One region of the Moritella sp. 28 genome, then DNA from elsewhere that is predicted to be linked to it. Evidence: predicted binding sites of a transcription regulator. Region 1 holds the regulator's gene; each other region holds the start of a gene.

Region 1 (8,050 bases):
ATTTTTCTCGCTGTCACAATTGCAGCAAGTAAGTGTTCAGAGAAACCCATCTTAGCAATCTCTGCTTTACTTAGTAAAGAGATCGCGCCAGCGAGTTTAAGCGTCTCGGCAATTTCAATTTTGTTTTCTGCACGACTTTGATATAGCTCGTCGTCTTCAGCACGTCGGTAAGACTTTTCGCTGGTAATATTCCGTTCTTTTACGCTCATAATATTCTTTTTCAAAACGATTGATATGTTAATTGTATCAGTTTATTGCTAATTGCGCAGTTGCAGCAGGAATTTTTATCGCAACATGGTATGCTTAATCCAGTATAACTTATTGAAACGAGCCCATGAACTTAAAACAGCAAATTACATTAGAACAAAATAAATTGGAATTAGCCGTTACTCAAGCACTCGATATCGCGAAAAAGGCAGGCGCGACAGATGCTGAAGTAGCTATTTCACGACAAACTGGTTTGTCTGTGAGTACACGCATGGGCGAAGTTGAAAATGTTGAATTCAACCATGACGGCGCATTAGGTATCTGTGTATACCGCGGTCAACGTAAAGGGAATGCATCAACCTCTGATTTAAGTGAAGCGGCAATTCAAAGCACCGTTGCTGCGGCGTTAGATATCGCGTTACATACTGCAGAAGATGAATTTGCTGGTCTTGCTGATCGTGACCTGATGGCGTTTGAACCAGAAGACCTAGATTTATGTCACCCAATTGAAATTGAACCTGAGTATGCTATTGAACAAGCTTGTCTCACCGAGCGCTTAGCCTTGGCGCAAGATTCTCGTATTGTGAACAGTGAAGGTGCGTTTACCAGCCATAGCAGCATTAAAGTTTATGGGAACAGTCATGGTCTCGTGAATGGCTATGCAAGTACCCGTCATAGCATGAGTTCGGTATTGATTGCAGAGCAAGACGGCGCAATGGAACGTGATTACGGCTATTCAATGGCGCGTGACGCAAGTAAATTGTGGACACCAGAGCAAGTTGCTATCGAAGCGGTTAATCGTACTGTGGACCGTTTAGGCGCGCGTAAAATCGATACCTGTAATGTACCAGTTATTTTTCATCATGATGTTGCAAGTAGCTTAATGGGTCAGCTGGTAATGGGTATTAGTGGTGGTAGCTTATATCGTAAGTCATCATTCTTATTAGATAAGTTAGGCGAACAAATTTTCCCTGACTGGTTAAACATCCAAGAACGTCCGCATATTAAAGGTGGTTTAGCATCATCTATGTATGATGCTGAAGGTGTGCGCACTAAAGATTTAAATGTTGTAGAACAAGGTATTTTAAAGAGCTACCTATTAACCAGCTACAGCGGTCGTAAATTGGGTATGCAAACAACTGGCCATGCTGGTGGTATCCATAACTGGAATGTCACAGGTAAAGGCGAAACATTAGGTCAACTGTGTCGTCAAATGGGCACTGGTTTGTTGGTGACTGAACTGATGGGGCAAGGTGTGAATATTGTAACGGGTGATTATAGCCGTGGCGCCTCAGGTTTCTGGGTTGAGAATGGTGAGCTGCAGTATCCAGTACACGAGATCACGATCGCAGGTAATTTAACGGATATGTTCAAAAATATTGTTGCAGTCGGTAACGATATCGATGTTCGTAGCAGTATTCTAATGGGCTCTACACTATTAGAATCAATGCAGATTGCAGGTAACTAATATCCCCTAGGTTTAAGTGAGAAAGCCTGTGTCATGATGACACAGGCTTTTTACGTTATAGGCTATTAACTTTACTTTCTGAACTCTGCTTTCGTTATAAAGGTTAACCGTAGACTAGTGTTGCCATGCCTAAGAAGGCAAATAGACCGACGACATCGGTAACGGTGGTGAGTGCCATGCCGCCAGCTAAGGCAGGATCGATATTATATTTCTTCATTGCCAGTGGAATGACCACGCCTGCAAGCCCCCCCATCGCCATGTTGATAAACATCGCGCCACCAATGATCAGCCCCAGAGATGGATCGCCTTTCCATAATGATACTATGATTGCAATAGATATTGCCCAGATAGCCCCGTTCAGTGCGCCAACCATGGCTTCTTTACCAATTAACCAACGGCTATTGTCGTCATTAATATGACCAACCGCCATACCACGAATAACCAATGCGAGGGTTTGATTACCGGCAATACCGCCCATGCTTGGCACAATGGTCATTAAAATAGCAAGTGTAGCGAGTTGTTCTAAGGTCGCTTCAAACATGTTAGAGACGGATGCAGCAGTCAGTGCGGCAATTAAATTAACCCCAAGCCAGAGTGTTCGACGTTTGGTACTTTGTATTACTGGCGCGAAGGTATCTTCATCGTCATCCATACCGGCCATACCCATCATGTCATGCTCGGCATTTTCACGAATAATATCAACCACGTCATCGATGGTAATACGTCCGAGTAGTTTACCTGAGTCATCAAGTACTGGCGCAGAGATCCAGTCATGACGTTCAAACAGCTTGGCAACCTCTGAGGTATCCATATGTGCAGGTAAGGTTTCTGCTTCGCGATCCATAATAGTGCTAATCACACTGTTTGGATCTGTTGTTAATAACATGGCTAAGGGCACATCGCCAATTAAGCGATCATCTTTATCAACCACGTATAAAGTATCTGTGGCATCGGGTAATTCACCGCGTAAACGGATATAACGTAAGATCACATCGACAGTCACATCTGGTCTTAAAGTAATGGTATCTGTGTCCATGATACTGCCAGCAGTGTCTTCTGGATACGCCATCGCTGTTTCTAAACGTTGACGATCTTGGGTATCCATTTGGGTGATAACTTCTTGATAGATACTGTCTGGTAGGCTACGGAGAATATTGGCTAAATCATCAGTATCGAGCCCCTCTGTCGCAGCGACAAGGGACTCCGTATCCATCAGTTTGAGAATACTGGTTTTGGCATCTTCATTAAGTTCGTCAAGGATTTCACCTTGCATTTCAGAGTCGGTTAAACGCCACAGTACTTTACGGCCTGCTGGTGGCGATGATTCCAGTAATAACGCAATATCACAAGGGGGCGTTTGGTAGAGCATTCGTTTAACGTGAATGAACATACCACTATCAAGTGCTTCGTTCACTTCGCTTAAACGTAGGTGTGTGCTGTCATGCTCCATCTTTTCTGGCATATGTCGTCCCCATTCTTATTATTCTTCTTCTGCAAGACCTTGCTTGCTGGTGCTGCGTAATTCTAGCTTAATCTGTATTTATAATCAGCATTAACAATAAAGTAAAATAATTAACTGTTTAGATCGTTAACGCCATTGCAAATGAGTACCTAGATAGTTTTATGTTTATTTTTTTCTAAGGTTTGATGGCGAGTTTGCACTACACGATTTTGTAGTTTAAAGCTCTTTGCTAATTGTTCAGCAATGAATACCGAGCGATGTTGGCCGCCTGTACAACCGATAGCAACGGTGACATAACTGCGGTTATTTTTTTCTAACATTGGCAACCAAGTCGTGAGTAAGTTTTCAATCTGTTGTGAAAAGCTCATTACATCAGGCTGTTGGCTCAGGTATTTAATGACGGGTTCATCAAGACCTGTGTAAGGTTTTAATTCTGGGATCCAATGGGGGTTTGGTAGAAAACGGACATCAAATACATAATCGGCATCCATAGGTAGGCCATGTTTAAAACCAAATGATTGAAATACTAAGACAAGTTGGTTGTTTTTCTTTCCTAAAATACGTTCTTTAATCTGTTCACTGAGTTCATGAATATTGAGTTCAGTAGTATCGATTTTTAAATCAGCAAGTAACGCTAAAGGGCTTAATCGTTTTTTTTCTATTTCAATCGCTTGTGATAGAGATAGCTCATCTTTTGTTAACGGATGAAGGCGTCTGGTTTCACTATAACGTTTGATAAGGACTGACTGGTTAGTATCAAGAAATAAACTAGTCAGATCGGTGCTCGTTCTTAACTCTGTAATTATGTCGTTTAATTCTTTTTTTTCTGTCGGTAAGTTACGGACATCAATACTCACTGCCACTTTTTCGGTTTGGTCATTTAAGGTTTTTAGCAGTTGTGGTAGTAATTTTACTGGTAGGTTATCTACGCAATAGTAGCCTAGATCTTCAAGCACGCGTAATGCAATTGATTTACCAGATCCTGACTGGCCGCTGACTATTATTAATTTCATCTTTTATCCTCACAGCGATATAAAATAATGGGTTCATTATCCCGCAATTGATTTGGATATGATATGTTTTAATTATGTCAGAAGCATTAATACCTAAAGGAAAAAGTGGTTTTCCTTTAGGTTATCTGTGGCGAGATTAAAATTAATGACGAATCAACTTCTCTTTATGCTTAATCACTTGGCGATCGAGCTTATCCAGTAAGCCATCAATTGCGGCATACATGTCATTGTGTTCATGCACGGCAAAGATCTCCCCCCCATTTAAATGTATTTTTGCTTCTGCAATTTGAAGTAATTTTTCGACATTTAAAATCACATGGATATTGTTTATATGATCAAAATGCCGTTCTAATTTGGAAAACTTGCTATCAACATAATCTTTCAGTGAGTCTGTAATGTTTACATGTCTACCGGTTAAATTAATTTGCATATATGTCTCCCCTATGAAGGTTGGATTAGCCTTATAATAGGCTTTTACGCTGATTAGACGGTGGTATACTTAGTGCCTCCCGATATTTTGCAATCGTACGTCTAGCCACTTTGATACCTTGATCAGCAAGTAAATCAGCAATCTTGCTGTCACTTAATGGTTTAATGACATTTTCTGCCGCGACCAATTTTTTTATTAATGCTCGAATAGCGGTTGATGAACATTCTCCGCCATTGTCAGTACTTACATGGCTTGAAAAGAAAAACTTAAGTTCAAAAATACCACGTGGTGTATGCATAAACTTCTGCGTTGTTACTCGTGAAATGGTTGACTCGTGCATTTCCACTTCTTCGGCAATATCATTTAAAACCATAGGTTTCATGGCTTCATCGCCATACTCAAAAAAATCAATTTGTCGTTGAACAATACTTTTAGTTACTTTTAGTAAGGTTTCATTACGGCTATCTAAGCTTTTAATAAACCATTTAGCTTCTTGTACATGCGTTCGAATAAACTGCCCATCGCTGCTACTACGATTGCTTGTCGACAAGTTTGAATATTCATTGTTCACTTTTAATCTTGGCACAATGTCAGGATTTAACTCGACTACCCACTGATTATTTTTTTTCTTTACTAAAACATCGGGAATTACATAAAGCCCTTCAGTCTGATCGATAACATTGCCAGGTCTGGGTTCTAGACTCTGAATTAATTGCATGATCTCTTTAAGCTGTGGTTCTTTTAATTTTGTCTTACGGCTTAATTGACGGTAGTCGCGATTGCCTAATAAATCCATGTGAGACTGAATTATTTGCTGACATTCTGTTAACCAAGGTGTGTTTTTAGGTAAATGCTGGAGTTGGATCAATAAACATTCTTGTAATGAACGCGCTGCAACGCCGATGGGATCGAAATGTTGAATACGCTTTAATACTGCTTCTATTTCGTCTAATTCAACTTGCTCTTCACTATTTTCTTTACTACTGTCGCTAAGTTCTTGGTGACCGTTATTGACGCTAGACAGGATGTCTTCACAAGTCTGATTAAGGTAGCCATGATCATCAATGCCATCAATAATCGCAACGGCAATAGCACGATCAGTGTCAGAAAATGGGGTTAATTCCATTTGCCACATGAGATGCTCGTATAAGCCTTCGCTGGTCTCACCTTGATAGACTTGGTCTAAACCATCAATACTGCTACCCGCACTGCTGTGAGTCTGTATTTGAGGGGTATAGACATCATCCCAATTACTGTCATTAGGCAATTCATCTGGCATGGCTTCACTGGCGAGCGCATCACTAACTTCTATTTGGCTGGCATCGGTAACTGTGTCGTTATTATTTGGATTATGCTCATCACTACTTTCTGTATCGTTTGCTTGAGCTGTGTTGGGATCTTCTTGTTCCAGTAGCGGATTACTGTCTAATGCTTCTTGAATCTCTTGTTGTAACTCCAAGGTCGATAATTGTAATAATCGAATCGCTTGTTGCAACTGTGGCGTCATTGCCAGAGATTGACTCATACGAAGTTGTAATGATGGCTTCATCTAACGACTACTCTCTCTTCCTTAAATGCGGTAACGTATCAATATCAAACTATAGTCGGAATTGATCACCAAGGTATACTTCTTTCACTTTTTCGTTGGATAAAATCTCTTCAGAAGTACCAGATGCGATCAAATGTCCATGGCTCACAATATAAGAGTGTTCACATACATCGAGTGTCTCACGTACGTTATGGTCGGTAATTAATACCCCTAAACCACGATCGCGCAGATGTTGAATAATTTTTTTAATATCACCTACCGAGATTGGATCAACGCCAGCAAAAGGTTCATCTAATAAAATAAACTTTGGATCTGCCGCAAGCGCGCGGGCAATCTCAACACGGCGGCGTTCACCACCCGATAAGCTCATGCCTAAACTATCGCGAATATGGGTGATATGGAACTCTTCTAATAATTCTTCTAACTTTTCTTCACGTTCGAAACGCGTGAGTTCAGTTCGTAACTCTAAGATTGCCATGATATTTTTCGTTACCGATAAACGACGAAAAATAGACGCTTCTTGGGGTAAGTAACCAATACCTTGTTGTGCACGAATATGCATTGGCTCATGCGTTAATTCTTGGTCATCAATGAAGATTTGTCCATGATCTCGCTTAACCAAGCCAACTACCATATAAAAGGTGGTGGTTTTACCTGCGCCATTAGGCCCGAGTAAACCAACAATTTGGCCTGATTCAACTTCGAGACTCACATCTGACACAACTTTTCGTTTGTTATAACTTTTTGCTAAGTGTGATACTTTTAAACGTGCCATATGAATTCATCTACTCTAATTAGTTTTGTTGTCTTCAGGAGTGAAAATAGTGATCACTCGATCAGATTCATGCTTGCCGCTTTCGGCTATCATTTCTTGTTTGTCAATTTGGTAGATAATCTTGTCACTTTTAACTTCGCTATCAGCTTGGCGTAAATGTGCATTTTTTGACAAGATTAAGCGTTTTTTACCTAGCTCGTAGCGGATCTCATCTGCTTCGCCATTAATTTTCTTACCGTCATCAAGCTCTTGATAAAAAGTGGCTGGCGACCCTATGGCAATCATTACTTCTGTGCCTTTTTCGCCAGAGCTTAAGACCGTGAGTTTATCGGCATGAATTAATGTCGTCCCTTGAGTCACCACGACACTATCATAAAATATGACTCGGTTCTCTTTAATAAACACTTCTTGACGTTTGGCATTAACGACTACATTCTCTGTAAAATCAGACTCTAATGCGAGGGCTGAATTACTCATGAATAATGTTAATAGTAAAACTTTATATTTTTTCATCATTAGTATAAATCGCTTCAACTTGCTTAAGGATAGTCATGTATTCTTGCTTTAAATCACCTTCAAGTCCGACACCTGTTTGATGAAATAAGTCCCCTGAAATGGTAATTAACTGATCGCTATGCACCAAATTTTCGGCAAGCTCTAATTGTAAATAACTGGTAGTAATGGCATCAATATAATCATTTTTTTTCATATTCTTGATGACAACATCGTTTCGTAGTGTTGCCACGTCGTCGCTACTGAAGTTACCTTCTTTTGCTTTGATTTTCCATGTCGCTTGTGCATTTTCATCATAAATAATAATAACGGGGTTAGTAAACATTGTCATGCCTAACTCACCATAATGCTCCATGCTATCTGCAAAAATGCGACGTATAATTTTTCCATCAATACTAAATTCAACGCTACGTAGTATTTGAGCGGTGAAATCAGGCTGATATTTGGTTGACTGTGCCGTTGCAGACTCGTCATCAGGCGAAAAAAAACGCCAAATACCAAGTGCACAAAGAAAGAGAATCACAATTCCTATGTTTTGGCGGCTCATACAGAGGTGCCCTGTGCTTGGTCTAAGATCCCTTTGGCCAATAGGATTAGATCTGCTAATTCTCTTACTGCACCAAAGCCACCACG
Region 2 (8,050 bases), 1.1 Mb from region 1:
AACAGAACCTGTTGTTTCAAATTGCGTCGTCGCTGGTAGCAAATAAACATTATCAGTACGACCGTTCATCACAGCTGCAACACCAGGATACGGGTCAACAATAACCATCATGTCCAGTTTGCCCATCGCTGTGCGCATTTCTGGTCCACGAGTTTGTGAGTTAACCGCGTGACCCCAATAGAACATGGCACGAATATTATCGTTTTGCTCGATATTGTCTTTATTTTCTAATACACCATCAATCCAACGTGATACCGGAATACCGGCATGGTTCATTGGTTTTTTACCACGGTAAGCATTTTGATCAAAGCGGCCTTTTAGCCACTCATAATCAACATCCCATACGCCAGCCCAATGCTTCCAAGCACCTTCAGAAAGACCGTAGTAACCCGGTAAATTATCTGCTAATACACCAAAGTCAGTCGCACCCTGTACGTTATCGTGACCACGGAAAATATTAGCACCACCGCCTGGTTTACCCATGTTGCCAAGCGCAAGTTCAAGGATGCAATATGCACGCGTATTATTGTTACCCGTTGTATGCTGCGTCCCACCCATGCACCAAACAACACAACCTGGACGGTGTTCAGAAAGCAGTTTTGCCGTTTCATAAACATCCGCTTCTGATACACCAGAAACACGCTCTACTTCAGCAGGTGTCCATTTTGCAACTTCTGCACGTACATCGTCCATGCCGTAAACACGTTGGTGAATGAATTCTTTATCTTCCCAACCATTTTTGAACACGTGATATAACACGCCCCAAACGAAAGCAACGTCAGAACCCGGACGTAAAGACACATAGTGATCTGCTTTTGCAGCAGTACGGGTACGACGTGGATCAGCAACAACAATCTTACAGTTGTTCTTTTCTTTTGCGATAAGGATATGCTGCATCGCGACTGGATGCGCTTCAGCAGGGTTTGAGCCGATAAACAAAATTGATTTACAATTATGCATGTCATTTAGCGAGTTAGTCATCGCGCCATAACCCCAGGTATTTGCTACACCCGCTACTGTTGTCGAGTGACAGATACGAGCTTGGTGATCGACATTATTAGTCCCCCACATCGATACCATTTTACGAAACAAATACGCTTGTTCATTGTTATGCTTTGCTGAACCTAACCAGTAAACAGAATCAGGACCGGACTCTTCACGGATCTTAAGTACTTGCTGGCTGACTTCTTCAAGTGCTGTTTCCCAGCTCATTTTAATCCATTTACCGTTAACCAGTTTCATTGGATATTTAAGACGTTTCGCACCATGCCCGTGTTCACGTAACGCGGCACCTTTTGCACAGTGACCGCCCGCATTAAACGGATGATCAAATGCAGGCTCTTGACCAGTCCATACACCTTCTTGTACTTCGGCATAAATACCGCAGCCCACAGAGCAGTGAGAACAAATCGTACGTTTAATTTCAACGGGTGATTCTGGATCGACAGATTTCGCTTCAGCTTTTTTCATCATGCCCGGTGCGAACATGCCAACACCGACGGCACCACCAGCGGCAGCAATTGAAGAGTTACGCATAAACGAACGGCGCGAAATACCCAGTTGTTTTTCGTCCTTGTTGACCGTATCGGAACGTTTAGTTAATTTCATTTAGAGCTCCGCTTATAGAGAATCGTAGTAATCACGAATGTGTTTAGTTTCATGGTAACCTTTTGTATTTTTCTGCTTATCTTTCTGTTCTCGCGTGTCGACAGATGCATTAACAGAGGTTGATACACCTGTTGCAATCGCACCTGCAGCGACACCTAAACCAATATTTCTTAACAATTGGCGGCGGTTTTCATCCGGCTTATTTTGTTTACTCATCCAGTTTGCTCCTCTATCGTTATTATTTTTTTACGTCGATAAAACGTATTTTTTCAATACTTAAAAATTGCAAAGCTAGCTCGGCGACGGCGCTATAAAACACCGCGTTTTTCGCCACCTTTAAATCTTGGCAAAAACGCTCAAACCAGGTATCTATATGACGATTAAAAAATTCAGCTTGTACTTTTTGATTACTTTCTGCGACTAACATCGTCATGACTTCGAGCAATGCAGCAATATGATCTTCCGGTTCTTTCACGTCTTCATCGCGTTGAAAACCCAGCTTTTTCAAATCATGGCGTAAATGCGCTAATGGCATTTCCATTAATGACCCGGTGAGGAACCAAGAACCAAACGGCACGATCTCACCGTGGCCAATACCAATAAACAAATCTTGGTATTCATCTTCAACCGCGGTTAATAAGGTCTTTTGTGACGCGAGTTTTAATAACGGCCAAGCTGCCGACATTCCCGTGGTTTGAATGAGTTCGTTCGGTGCATCCACATCTAAATTCGCTAACCAATCAATGACGTCAGCATCCGGTGCCTTACGTAATAGATGAGCAAGTAAACTATAGATATCGATACGTAATCTTATTTCTTCAGCAACTGGCTGTGACATGTTTTGTGTTTCCATCATTTCGTTTTACACTCGCAACTGACTTGTTGGATCATCAGCCATGTCAGAAAAAATATCGCGTACACGACAGTCTTCACACATAGATAAACGGCGAATAGCATCACCCTGAAATTGTGAATGACCTTGTAATTTCTCGGTCAGCATTTGAATCATCGATGCTGGCGCAAATGCTTTACCGCAACTTAAACAGCAAGCAGGCTCTTCTTCATGGATCATCACGGTGTTTTGGCGGCTTTCAGCATCCCAGTTAACACCCGGTTTAAGACTAATCACTTGCTCTGGGCAAGCTTTTTCACATAAGCCACATTGCACGCAATCTTGCTCTTTGAACTGCAAACCGGGGCGTCCGCCAACAGCATGTAATGCACGGGTTGGGCATACAGCCACACACCCCATACATAGCGTGCAATCATCTGTTTTACATTCAACACTACCGTAAGGTGCATTTTCAGGTACGCTAGACAATGTTGGTCTAACTGTGCTTTGCGCATGCAATCTATCTAATGCACTAAACAATTTCTCACGCTTAGTCCCTGATAATTGCTCGGCTAATACACCGCTATCCATCACTGCGATCTTGTTATCTACCACAGGCAACAAAGATGCAGGGAACGCCACAAATTCAGCCGCGGAGCTAAGTTCAAACAAGCAAATGCGATCTGCTTCAAAACCAAGTTCAGTTAAGAAGTTATTCGCGATGGCTAACTCATCTTTTAAAACGCGATCAATTGTCGCAGGCATGTAAGCAATATTCGTTGCTAACAGTACTTGATGCGCACCATAAATCAGCGCGCTAAACCATGTATCGACACCCACAGTTGCTAACTCTTCCAGTGCAATCGGGATCACATTCGATGGTAATGACGGTAATTTCGCTGCAACGTTTTCTTCATCACGGTTACCAAAGAATAAGATCGTCGGCTTTACACCTCCCGCCATTTGATAACTGTTTAACAAACGATAAATGAAGTTCTGGGTTTTCTCTGGATCTGGTAATGCATACGTGATCGCTTCTGTCGGACAAGCCGTTGCACAAGTACCAACCCCCTGACATAAGAACGGGTTAATCTCGATCGCATGGCCATTACTTGATAACGCACCCGCTGGACACGCATCAACACAACGTGTACAGCCGCTCACACCACGGGATGAATGTGCACAAATGTCATTATTTAAACGGAAATACTTAGGCTTATCAAACGTACCAAGCATGTCAGGTAAGGTTTCAATCACATCTGCAATCGCCGCTTTACCACTGCCGACAGGGTAATAACCAGGTGCAGGGATCTCGGTGTTGATAATGCTCTCGGCACTCATATCAACCACTAAATCAAAGCTATCACCACCGATAGTTACTTCCGCTAGATTGACATAGGTATCAAGTAATGTACCAGCTACGCGGCAATTCACTTCGAATGCGCCTAAGTAACCTTTTATTGTTACGTCATTACTAAAAAATACCTTAATGTCATTACTTGTTTTCGCCGTGTTTTCAGCTGCCTGCGAAGTCGCAAGGAGTGTCACTGAATTAAGTGTTGAAAATTGCGGGGCCAGTGTAGTAATAGTATCGTGCGGACCAATGATCAATAGATTCCCTCGGCTCTCGTAAGAGACCGTTGGCGGGATCAAATTCGATAATTCAACCGTACCAGCGATTGCACTTAAGCGTGCTTGACCATTGCTATCTGTAAATGTTTCTAGAATACTTTTTAACATTGCTATTCCTGTATACTCGTCACCGCAAAAATTGGTGCCGATTAAACTGCGAGTTTAGTGCCCGAAGCTCTTTCTGCCGTACGGTTTTTACCGTACTTTATGCTGTAGCTAATAGAGCAATAACCGAACCAACTTTTAACGGAAAAAAATGACCTATAAAGAACTAAAGTCAGATAAGGACAGTTGATGTACTTCCAACTGAGACATTTTGTCGCTACAAATGATCACGCCTGTATCAAATTGTCCCGATTAAAATAAGGGTTATTAGTCCCTTTATGTCTCACCTTGCTGAATAATTTTGTGATGTGGCTCATCGCAGCCTTGCGATAATTTGAAATCTTCCGTGACGGGTTCAACTGTTTCATCTTCAACAGCTGACATTTCTGCTTCTTCTGTTCGTTCAATACTGAGGTCTTCTACTTGCTCAGGTTCTTCTACTTGCTCAGGTTCTTCTAATACTGTCTTAACCCAACCACGTAACTGTTTTGCGATACTATCGTCGAGTTTAGGGATATTAGAAAAGTCTTCAGTATGATCGTCCATATCACTGATATAGTTGAATTCATCTGAATGAAACAATTTAGCGAGCGCCGCTTTTTTTACTGATTTATCAACCCCCTGCTTTAGAAATGAAACGACGCCGCTGTCAAATGTCACACTATCTGCATCTGCAATTGTTAATACGTCATCACTGCTCTTGTCTGCAATATCGCTCTGCTTATCTACCGCATCATTCGTCACTTTATCTAGCGTAACGGCTTGATTAATTTCTGCGTTAGCATCATAAACTGGCTCAGAAAATTGCTTAGATTCAGTTAATTCTTCAACGGCTTCATTCGTTTCCGATAACGTTGTTGAAGCTTTGTCTTTAGCCGTCAGAGAGCGGCTAGACCAACGTTGAAAAAAGTTAGTTGCCACTTGAACGTCCTTTTTTATCTTTATAACGTTTCTTTTTAAATTCAATCAGTTCGCCATGACGCCCAATGAATGCTTCCATCCAAGCCTGAACTGGTAAGGGCATTTGAATATGTAACACTTGATAATCGCCATCCATGTAACTGCTTGCGACACTTTGCGCGACAGTGATAAGTAACGGCGATAGCTGCTCATTATTTTCTTCACAAACAATAAACAAATGCGGGTCTTGTGAACTGAGGTTAAAACGATAATCAGTTCGTTCATCGCGGTATAACGTTAATACACGCTCATAACAGGTGCCAGTGCTAGCATCGTCTTGCGTGTGGTTGTGATCATATAATTCGACATTATCAATAGACCAAGACAGCGTCGTCCAGCGTCCAATTTGCTTTTCTTCAGAGCAAAGACGAAACCTGATTGGCCAACTTGATTCGTCTTTTTCTAAGCGCTTATGTTCATCAATTTGTTGCACACATGCTCCTTTATTCTATTTTTATAATTATTTAGTATTTTTTAATTTCTTATATAACGCACCCTACTCAGCAAAATTTAGACCAAGTTCAAGATAAGTGACAAATAAAATGGTGATACCCAAGTTACTTCAAGGTGCAGGGTATAAGTTGGAATGAACTTTGCTTACCTCTTGATAGATATATAAACCAGCAGGACTTCCGATGCCGCAATTACCAAAAATAATTAAAACCAACTCTTCAGTTGAGCACACTATGACCGTCGACATCATGGATGAATATGGCGATACCATGACCAAAGAGATCGCGTGTGAACATCCGTTAACGATTTACTTAAACTGGGTAGAAATCGTAACAGTGATGACGCTCGGAGCCCGACCTGCCGACCTCGTGCTTGGATATTTAAAAAACCAAGGTTTCATTGAAGACATTGCCGCGATTGAATCAGTAATTATTGATTGGGATACAAATTCTGCAGCCGTGATCACCCGTGAAAATACTGATGGTTTAGAAGATAAGTTATCGAAAAAAACCGTTACTTCAGGCTGTGGTCAAGGCACCATGTTTGGCAATGTAATGAAAAAACTAGAAGGTATCACACTGCCACAACCTAGATTACGTCAATCAAAACTCTATGGTTTGTTAGAAGCATTAACTCACCACAACGCAACTTATAAAGCGGCCGGTGCAGTACATGGCTGTGCAGTGTGTAAAGACACCACTATTTTATCGTTTGTCGAAGATGTAGGCCGTCACAATGCAGTTGATACCTTGGCTGGGGAGATGTGGTTAAAAGGTCAAACAGGTGAAGATAAGATCTTTTATACTACAGGCCGCCTCACGTCTGAGATGGTGATTAAAGTAGCGCAAATGGGGATCCCGGTATTATTATCTCGATCCGGTGCTACACAAATGGGTTACGACTTAGCAAAAAAACTGGGTATTACCATGGTTGCTCGCGCCAAAGGTAATCGTTTTCAAGTATATAACGGTATGGCAAACCTAATTTTAGATGTCAAAGGCCCTGACGCAGAAGCGCTTGCACAAACAGCATCACAAGAACACTCATCAACACTAATCGGTAAAAGTGCATGAGCGAACACTTCCCTGCTTTTATGAATGTAAAGCAAGTCGCTGAGTATTTAGACCTGAATGAAAAAAAGGTCTACACACTGGCTAACGATGGCCATTTGCCTGCAACGAAAGTAACGGGTAAATGGTTATTTCCCAAAGCAATGTTGGATAAATGGCTACTGGAGTCTTGTCATAACGGCGTACTGAATGACCGCTTACTCATCGCAGGTTCTGATGATCCACTCTTGCAACTGGTCGTGGGGAAGATGGCACAAAAGCTTGGCAGTACCGCACTGGTTGGTTATACCTCAACAGGCACTCGCCAAGGTTTAGCCATGCTCAGTAAAGGCCATGTGGATATTTGTGCGATACACTGGGGACATGCAGAAGAAGCAAGCTTACGTCACCCTGCATTATTACAGCAATATCCAGGGCATAAAAACTGGGTACTGATCCACGCCTTTGAGCGTCAACAAGGCTTAGTGGTTAACAAAGAACTAGCCGATTTAGTGAACTCTCGCTCATTAAATTTACAAGAATTACTAACTTCACGTTGGCGCTGGGCACTACGTCAAGAAGGGGCTGGCAGTATGCGCGCCTTAGGTGAATGGTTGCATAATCATGCTTACACTGTCGATATGCTTACCGCAGCGGAAACTTGTCACAGTGAACGAGAGCTAGCGTCTTGCATTGCCCGTGGAGAAGCGGATGTGGGCTGCGCGAGTCAAAGCACTGCAGGCGAATTTGGTTTAGGTTTTATTCCGCTAAGTACCGAAGCTTTTGAACTGGTGATCCCCAAAAATATCTATTTCCGTACCTTGCAGCAGCAATTACTACAGTCGTTATCTGATATGAAGATCCAAGCTAAGGGAGATCAACTCGGTGGTTATAACTTCAGCCGGACAGGTCAACAAGTCTGGAGTGCCAATTAGCCTTAAATTTAAATACAAAGTAGACCTAAATACCACAACCTCAGCTATCAAAGCTCCACCTATAGTCCCGTAACAGTTTAGGTGGAGCCATGAACATAGTTAAGCGTTATTTCATTGGTTGTGAAACCTGCTGTAACGCCATACTACCAGGTTCAATAGCGAGTTTCATATTGCCAATATTCCCCAATATGTACATTTCAACATCGAGCTCAATTTGATTTAAGTTCTTTAATTCAATATTCATACGACCATCCTCTAAAAATGTTAGGGGCCCTTGTAAATTAAGAGTAACAGGATAACTATGAAGATTATGAGTACCAAAAATTATCTTCATGAATGGATTATCCATATATATATCTAAATCAACTTTAAAATTAAGCCTATTCTCTTTTTCATTCCAAATAATATAGCCCGTTGGCACTTCTGTTTTACCATTTATCACTGGGTACTTAGTACGCATAATCATTGTTCCGGTT
Region 3 (8,050 bases), 900 kb from region 1:
GCATTGGTATTTAATGCGGCAGCTTGAGTCTGTTCAAAATCCGGTAAATACCAATCCTCAATTTGATGGTCACTACTATCAAGTGGTGAAAACGTTGATTTTAAAGACTCTGTCATTCCACTTTACCATTAATAATCATGCAATTATAAGAAATCATCGCCACCACCTCCGCCTAACATAATTTCACCACTATCCGCTAAGCGACGCGCGATTGATAAGATCTCTTTCTGCGCAGACTCCACTTCGCTAACACGAATTGGTCCCATAGCTTCCAGATCATCTTCCAGAATTTCAACTTGGCGTTTCGACATATTCTTAAAGATCTTATCTTTAAGCTGATCGTCGGCACCTTTAAGTGCTTTTTGTAATTGTTCTTGTGCTACTTCACGCAGTAGTGCTTGAATACCACGATCATCAACATCAATCAGATTTTCAAACACAAACATAAGGTCTTGGATCTGCTGACTAATCTCTTCATCAGACTCACGAATAGCATCCATTAATTGGCCTTCGATATTGGTATCGAGGTAATTCATAATATTTGCGGCTGCTTTCAGACCACCCATCTTCGCGGCTTGAGCGCCAGATTGACCAGCAAACTGTTTCTCCATGATCTCGTTTAATTCATGCAGAGCTGCGGGCTGTACTTCTTCTAGATTAGCAATACGCATCATTAAATCAATACGCACCTTATCTTGGAATTGCGATAAAATTTCAGCTGACTGTTCAGGTTCTAAATAAGATAATACAATAGTTTGGATCTGCGGATGCTCATTATGAATGATACTAGCTACCTGACGTGCATCCATCCATTTCAATGAATCGAGACCTTTAGCGCCACTACCCATAATAATTTGATCAACCAGATTACCGGCTTTGTCAGCACCCAGCGCGGCTGTTAATGCATTTCGAACGAAGTCTTCGCTGCCCACACCAATATTAGTGAACTTTTGAATGTCATCAATAAACGCACGGTGCACACCCGCTACTTTCACCTGAGAAAAATCTTTCATGGATGCCATTGCCATACCCAAGCGCTGCACTTGTTTCGGCTCTAACTGGCGGAAAATAATGGCAGCATCTTGTTCATTTAAACTCAACATTAAGATCGCAGAACGCTCAATACCAGTTAAGGTTGTTGCATCGAACTTTGGCGTTGTCGCTACTTGTTTATTAGAATCAGGCATCTTCTATCATCCATTCTTTAATTACTAATGCAGTTAAGTCAGGTTCGTTAGCAACCAGTGCACGAACCGCTTCTAACAAATCTTCGTCTTTGTGTAAGTTCGGTAATTGTAAATGACCTCTGCGCATTGCAAAGTCCGTATCCACATCGGTATCGGCAGTAAGCAATTGCATATCTTCGTCATTTTCAATCGCACTGATACCTAAATCTAAATCTTCTACTTTTTCTTCCGGTTCGTTGTTAATTAAGCGTTTAATCATAGGACGAATAATCGCCATGATTAATATCACAATGACGATTAAGCTAGCAGCAATACGTACGGCACGCCAGAACCATTCTTCTTCCCAAATTGGAAGTTCAGCCATCGCAGCCAATTCAGGGCGATTAAATGGGATAGCAACCACCTCAAGAGCATCACCTCGGTTAACATTAAAGCCCACGCCACCTTGTAAAACACGACGGATATTGGCGAGTTCGGCTTGACTACGAGGTTCCCTCACCAGTGTTCCATCGGCTCCTGTACTATTGATGTAATCTATCGCAACAGACACACTTAAGCGCCGAATAACACCGGTTTGTGATTTAGTGTGACTGATTGTTGTATCAAGTTCATAATTTCGCGTTGATTCTTTTTGAGATTGACCAATAGGACGAGCTGCGGCATTCTCTCCAGCTGCCTCTTCAGGTATATCCGCGTCTAGTGGAGGTTGATTGGTTAATGCCCCCGGAATACCTTGACTATCATTACCAATCGATTGACGCTCTAATAACATTTCACTGCGTATTGCAGGTAAATCGGGATTAAAACGTTTTTGTGTTTGCTCTGTCACACTAAAGTCCATTGATACATCAACTTCAGCGGTATAATTACTGACACCTAAGATAGGGATAAGTATAGAATCTATTTTATCTCGGTACTCACGTTCATGATTTTGTACAATTTCAAATTCACGTCGACCTTTTGCAGCCATCATGTCTTGACTGCCCGAGTTCAGCAAGCGGCCATTTTGATCAGTCAAGGTTACGCGGGTGGGTTCTAAGCCTTGAACAGCAGAAGCAACCAATTGCACCATAGCATCAATATTTTCTTGCGAGATTGCGTTGCTGTTACGTACCGTTAATACAACTGTTGCACTGGGCTTCTTGTCGCGCTTAGCAAACACATTTTCTTTTGGGATGGCTAATAATACTTGTGCCTTTGATACATGTTTAAATTCTGTTAATGCCCGTGATATTTGACGTTCACGACCCAATTTTAAACGTTCTCGTTCGACACGCTGGCTGACACCAAAGCCCATATCTTTCATCAAAATATCGTCACCTTCTAATTCTGCAGTGACGAGTCCTGAGCGACGTAATCGTAATTTAATGTCTTGATACTGCTCAGCAGGAACAGAGATCGTATCACCATTAATTTTATATTCTATTTTCTGTTGGTCTAAAAATTCGAGGGTTTCAATGAGTTCAACCGTTTGATACGTACCTAAAGGACGCATTTCAGGCTCTTTGCCCCAGAGTAAAATAAATACCACTAAGGTTAGCGAGATCGCTAATGCTAAGATTAGGATGATTTGACGTAAGATATCGGCATTAGTGAAAAAACCAAATGCTGAGCTTTTTTGCTCATTTTCATCTAGTTGCGCTAAATCATTACCCATATCGTCATTACTTACGATACCTGTATTTGAAGCTATGTCAGCCACAGAGTTACTCCTTTACCCGAGATTAAACAGGCATACTCATTATTTCTTTATAAGATTCGATCAATTTGTTACGAACCTGTACCGTAGCATCGAATGCTATCCCCGATTTTTGCGATGCTATCATAACATCACTTAGGGACACACTGCGATCACCTTGATCGAAACGGGTGCGTAAATCACCAGTATTTTGCTGTAATCCGTTAACACTATCCATTGCTTGCTGCAACATATCACCAAAATTGGCAGATGTTGTGGTTGGCGCTTTTACCGCGGTAGGATCTGCTTCAAATTTAGTCGCCTGTAACGACATGCTTTGCATTTCGGAGTAGAGATTATTGGCTGCGATATTCATTGATTATCCTCGTTGTCATATTTTTGACCTACCTTGAGAGGAGCAATTAACATGCCAACAAAAAAAAGACCGTAACTTCAATTGATTACGGCCTTTTTATAACGATTGTTTTTATAAATAGTTATGCAGGGATTTCGATGCCTTGCTCTCGCATTTTCGCTAATTTATAGCGCAATGTACGTGGACTGATACCCAATTTTTCTGAAACGTTTTTACGCACGCCATTACAGCCAATCAAGGTTTCCAAAATAATTTGATACTCTTGTTGACGTAATTCGTTACCTAAAGGCTCGTTGGGTTGATTAATACTGCGCACAGGGATTTCCGATTTAATATGTAGCTGTGGCACTTGAGCAATCGGCGCTATGACTTGAAAATCTGCGGCAGTAAAATCTTCTAAAATAAGATCTGCATCTTTTATTTTCCCATCAACCGCTAAAATCATAGCGCGTTGGATCACGTTGTCCAATTCACGTACATTACCCGGCCAATGATAAATCTGTAACTTCGCCTTCGCGCAGTTAAGTAATTCTAACGTTGGAATATTATTTTGTTTGCAGTGTAATTTTAATAAATGTTCCGCAATCGGTAAAATATCACCTTTACGCTCAGTTAACGGTAGCCAAGCTAATGGGAATACATTTAAGCGATAATATAAATCTTCTCTGAAATCACCATTCGAGACAGCTTGTTTCATATTACGGTTACTGGTAGCAATGACTCGTATATTAAGTTTAATGGTTTTACGGCTACCTAAGCGCTCAACTTCACGCTCTTGCAATACCCGTAATAATTTAACTTGCAACGATAAGTCCATTTCCGAGATCTCATCCAGTAAAATGGTACCGTTTTGTGCTTGCTCAAATTTTCCTGGGCATGCTTGTATCGCGCCAGTAAATGCGCCTTTTTCATAACCAAACAGTGTTGCTTCTAACATATTATCTGGGATAGCCGCACAGTTAATAGCCACAAATGGACCGTCATAACGCAGTGAATTATCATGAATATAACGTGATAGCACTTCTTTACCCGTTCCACTTGGACCTGTCACCATGACCGTTGCATCTGATTTAGCCACTTTACGCGCCAAACTTAATAGTTGCTCTGTTTTCTCATCACCGTAACAAGGTGTGCGCTTAGCTATTTTTTGTGGTGGTACATAACGACCAACCTGATTAATCAATACTTCTGGAGAGAAAGGTTTACCAATGTAGTCAACTGCACCATTACGCATTGCCGTTACCGCATCATCTACTTTGGCATAAGCCGTCATTAACAATACCGGTAAATCGGGGTGTTTTTGTTTAATATTATGCAGTAAAGTTAATCCCGTCATGCCACCCATTTGAATATCACTCACGACCATATCATAGGTTTTTTTACCTAATGCAATCAGTGCACTTTCACCGCTATCAACTTCATCGCACTCATAACCAGCCATTAATAAGGTATCAACTAAGGCTTCACGAAGACCTAAATCATCTTCAACTACAAGAATTTGAGAATGGGACATACTATTATCCACCTATTACCATTGGTTGAGGTTCTGCTACGCGATGTAGCGGTACGATTATACTAAAACGACTTCCTTCACCGACAGTTGAGTTCAACTCTAAACTGCCATGGTGCGCTTTCACCACACTTTGTACAACAGCAAGGCCAAGACCCGTGCCCTGTGATTTGGTGGTAAAGAAAGGTTCTAAGATTTTTGCTTGCATGAGCGTCGAGATCCCGGGACCATCATCAGATACCACAATTGCGACTTTGTCATCACCGGAGCGGACTGCAGAAATAGCGAGGTTAGCCCCTTGACCACAAGCGTGTAATGCATTTTGTATCAAATTGCCAATCGCACTAGAAAGTGCATTACGATTAGCTAGAATTAATAAATCGGGTTCGGGTAGTGTCACTTGCATGTTGCTACCAGTCTGCAACATCATAGCTTCGCTGCCCGCTTGCACTTGAATTAATAAGTTCTGCAGTGAAATCTCTTCAACCACTAAATCTTTGCCGGTACGTGCAAATAGCAGCATGTCATTAACTTGGTTTTCCAAATCATTAAGCCGTTCAATAAGTTTACTTTGAAAACGTTTCTTTGATGCTGGCGGGAGATTCGGGTTGGCTAGATTAGATCCATATAATAATGCCGCTGATAATGGCGTGCGGATCTGGTGTGCTAATGACGCTACCATTCGCCCCAATGACGACAACTGTTTCATATGACTGACACGCTCTTGTAAATGACGTGTATACGTTAAGTCTGTCAACATTATTAACTGACCAGGCTGCGTGCCAAGTGTCGTGATCGAAAGTTGAACTTTACAGCCATTCTTTAATGAAATTTCATGTCCGTCATCTTCTTTAGGGGTAAACGCACGTTGAATGACATCCATCCAACGTGAATCGATCAATGGTTCACCAAGTAATTGCACAGCAACTTTATTGACTTCAATGACCATACCGTTGCCATCAAGAATAACCAACCCTGACGGCAATGCTTCTACTAACTTTTCACTACGATTTTTGTGTGCTCGTAGTTCTGCTAATTCGCCGGGATAAGATTCTTGTACCATGGTAGCACTCCGCTAAAAAATTGACTCGCACCTAACGATGCATTTAGTGTGCCAATAATTAAAGGGGCGTAAACCATTGTATATATAAAGAAAAAAGCCCAACATCACGTTGAGCTTTCTCGTTTGTTTTATCAAGGATAAGTAAATCTATACTTGGTTACATTTATTTAGGCTTCTTTCTGTAATCCATACTTACGCATTTTTTCAACCAATGTCGTTCTACGCATGCCAAGTTGATCTGCAGCTCGGGCGACAACGTGCGCTTGTTGATCAAGGGCTTGTTTAATCATGTCTATTTCGAATTCGGCCAGCATCTCTTTCAGATTAACGCCGCGTTCAGGCAAACTATTTGGCATCGAGAAGAAACCATCTTCTTGTGATTCTTCTTCTATATCGGCAAAAATATCATCATTAAACATTGCAGATATTGCATCACGCTCAGCTAATTCACTCGGTAACTCTGAACTAATGCTCTGACTTTCACCATCATCGTTATAACGGTATTTAGCAGGTAACTCACCAATATCCACAATATTACCAGCCGTCATGATCAGTAAACGTTCGATCAAATTCGATAATTCACGTACATTACCCGGCCATGAATGTTGCATTAACGATTCCATTGCCCGTTGCGTAAATAAGATTGTCGCATCATGCTCTGCTTCGTGTCGGCGTAATAACTCTTGGATCAGTAATGGTATATCATCAGGGCGCTCACGCAATGCAGGGCTTTCAATTGGGAATACATTCAGACGGTAATAAAGATCTTCACGAAATTCGCCATCAAGGATCATTTTCTCTAAATTACGGTGTGTTGCAGCAATAACCCTTACATCAGCTTTAATTGCTTTACTGCCACCCACGCGTTCAAAAACTCGCTCTTGTAAAACACGTAATAATTTCACTTGCATTGGCTGCGGCATATCACCGATTTCATCAAGGAATAAAGTACCACCACTTGCGAGTTCAAAGCGTCCTTTACGTGCTGAAAACGCGCCCGTAAACGCACCTTTTTCATGACCAAATAATTCACTTTCTAATAATTCAGCCGGGATCGCACCACAGTTAACAGGAACAAATGGGCCGTGATTACGTGATGATGCATCATGGATTGAACGGGCAATAACTTCTTTACCCGTACCTGATTCACCGAGAACTAAAACATTAGCACCCTTAGTCGCAACTTGAGTAATCAAATGGCGAACACTTTGAATCGCATCACCACGCCCTACTAACTGTTTAATTAATGCTTTTGAGGCCGAGGTTGATTGACCTAACTTACTCGTAACACATTGGCGATAAGATTGACAACGCCCGAGTAAAAGTGTCAGCTGGTGATAGGAAAAAGGATGTTCGATATGACCGATTAAATTACCTTGCTTTGATGCTGTTTCCTGTGTACCAAACGTCAAAAATGGATTCATTGGGTTAGCATCAAGTAACGCAAATAGTTCCTTTTCTGAATACCTATCTGAAGACACGATAACACTATTTGCAGCAAGATCGATCTTTGCACTAATGTCGATGTGAGAGTCATAACTCTGCCACCCTTCTCCAAGAAAGGACAATATCGTTTCTAAATTTTGTCTCCGTTCAATATTTTCATCAATTACAAAAACTGACTTAGTAGTATCCATATTACTGCCTACGCTAAACTTTACTCAAACTTAAATAAACCACAGTTAACCGACTGTTAAATAGTGTCAAAAACTAACCGACGCCAATTTATTGACATAGCTATAGTACACATTCCTAAATCAAGATGAAACAACGGTAGGGGTTAATTAGAAGTTAGAGTAAAAATAGTCTGTGCTATATCACATTATCTACATATTGATCTGTTTATCATAGATAAACGCGCAGGATTAACAAACCCACGCGCTCAAATTACCTACAATAATAAATGTATTAGTCTTCGTAAGCCCCCTTTTTCAACTCAACGACCTGATAATGTCGGGCATTTAACCCCCAGAATTCAGGTAACGTAGTCGAAACAGCAATCGATGACCATGTACCGACAATTAAACCAATGAACATCGCAACAGAGAATCCATTCAAAGGTTCGCCCCCAAGTAACCACAATGCCGAGACCGTCATTAAGGTTGTTCCAGATGTTACCATTGTGCGCGATAGAGTTGCCCCAATAGCATCATTATTCACATCAGCAATTGCTAAATTAGGCTTAAGAATAAGTAACTCGCGGATACGATCCCCAATAATAATAGAATCATTTAAT

The links. The regulator sigma-54, encoded in region 1, starts transcription at its own class of promoters, with help from an activator protein. The targets are predictions, from matches to a motif close to GTTGGCACGNNNNTNGNNT.
Region 2: a site for sigma-54 is predicted at 4,295-4,313, ahead of HWV02_RS18865 (4Fe-4S dicluster domain-containing protein). Genes of this name have one in related genera too.
Region 3: a site for sigma-54 is predicted at 5,852-5,870, ahead of HWV02_RS05215 (PAS domain-containing sensor histidine kinase). Genes of this name have one in related genera too.

What each region holds. Positions count from the first base shown of each region.
Region 1 is NZ_CP056121.1:230,263-238,312, forward strand. Features, by position in the region: gene yjgA (ribosome biogenesis factor YjgA) at 1-209, opposite strand, end outside; gene pmbA (metalloprotease PmbA) at 335-1,675, shown strand; gene mgtE (magnesium transporter) at 1,779-3,137, opposite strand; gene rapZ (RNase adapter RapZ) at 3,287-4,150, opposite strand; gene hpf (ribosome hibernation promoting factor) at 4,293-4,580, opposite strand; gene HWV02_RS01090 (RNA polymerase factor sigma-54) at 4,612-6,129, opposite strand; gene lptB (LPS export ABC transporter ATP-binding protein) at 6,179-6,904, opposite strand; gene lptA (lipopolysaccharide transport periplasmic protein LptA) at 6,920-7,381, opposite strand; gene lptC (LPS export ABC transporter periplasmic protein LptC) at 7,404-7,964, opposite strand; gene kdsC (3-deoxy-manno-octulosonate-8-phosphatase KdsC) at 7,961-8,050, opposite strand, start outside.
Region 2 is NZ_CP056121.1:4,268,005-4,276,054, forward strand. Features, by position in the region: gene HWV02_RS18850 (formate dehydrogenase subunit alpha) at 1-1,608, opposite strand, end outside; gene HWV02_RS18855 (twin-arginine translocation signal domain-containing protein) at 1,621-1,824, opposite strand; gene HWV02_RS18860 (molecular chaperone) at 1,847-2,446, opposite strand; gene HWV02_RS18865 (4Fe-4S dicluster domain-containing protein) at 2,471-4,180, opposite strand; gene HWV02_RS18870 (DUF3306 domain-containing protein) at 4,454-5,098, opposite strand; gene HWV02_RS18875 (DUF3305 domain-containing protein) at 5,088-5,570, opposite strand; gene HWV02_RS18880 (formate dehydrogenase accessory sulfurtransferase FdhD) at 5,773-6,663, shown strand; gene HWV02_RS18885 (helix-turn-helix transcriptional regulator) at 6,660-7,574, shown strand; gene HWV02_RS18890 (Ig-like domain-containing protein) at 7,681-8,050, opposite strand, start outside.
Region 3 is NZ_CP056121.1:1,133,618-1,141,667, reverse strand. Features, by position in the region: gene HWV02_RS05240 (flagellar assembly protein FliH) at 1-116, opposite strand, end outside; gene fliG (flagellar motor switch protein FliG) at 144-1,187, opposite strand; gene fliF (flagellar basal-body MS-ring/collar protein FliF) at 1,180-2,889, opposite strand; gene fliE (flagellar hook-basal body complex protein FliE) at 2,912-3,241, opposite strand; gene HWV02_RS05220 (sigma-54 dependent transcriptional regulator) at 3,363-4,754, opposite strand; gene HWV02_RS05215 (PAS domain-containing sensor histidine kinase) at 4,759-5,814, opposite strand; gene HWV02_RS05210 (sigma-54 dependent transcriptional regulator) at 5,982-7,451, opposite strand; gene secF (protein translocase subunit SecF) at 7,723-8,050, opposite strand, start outside.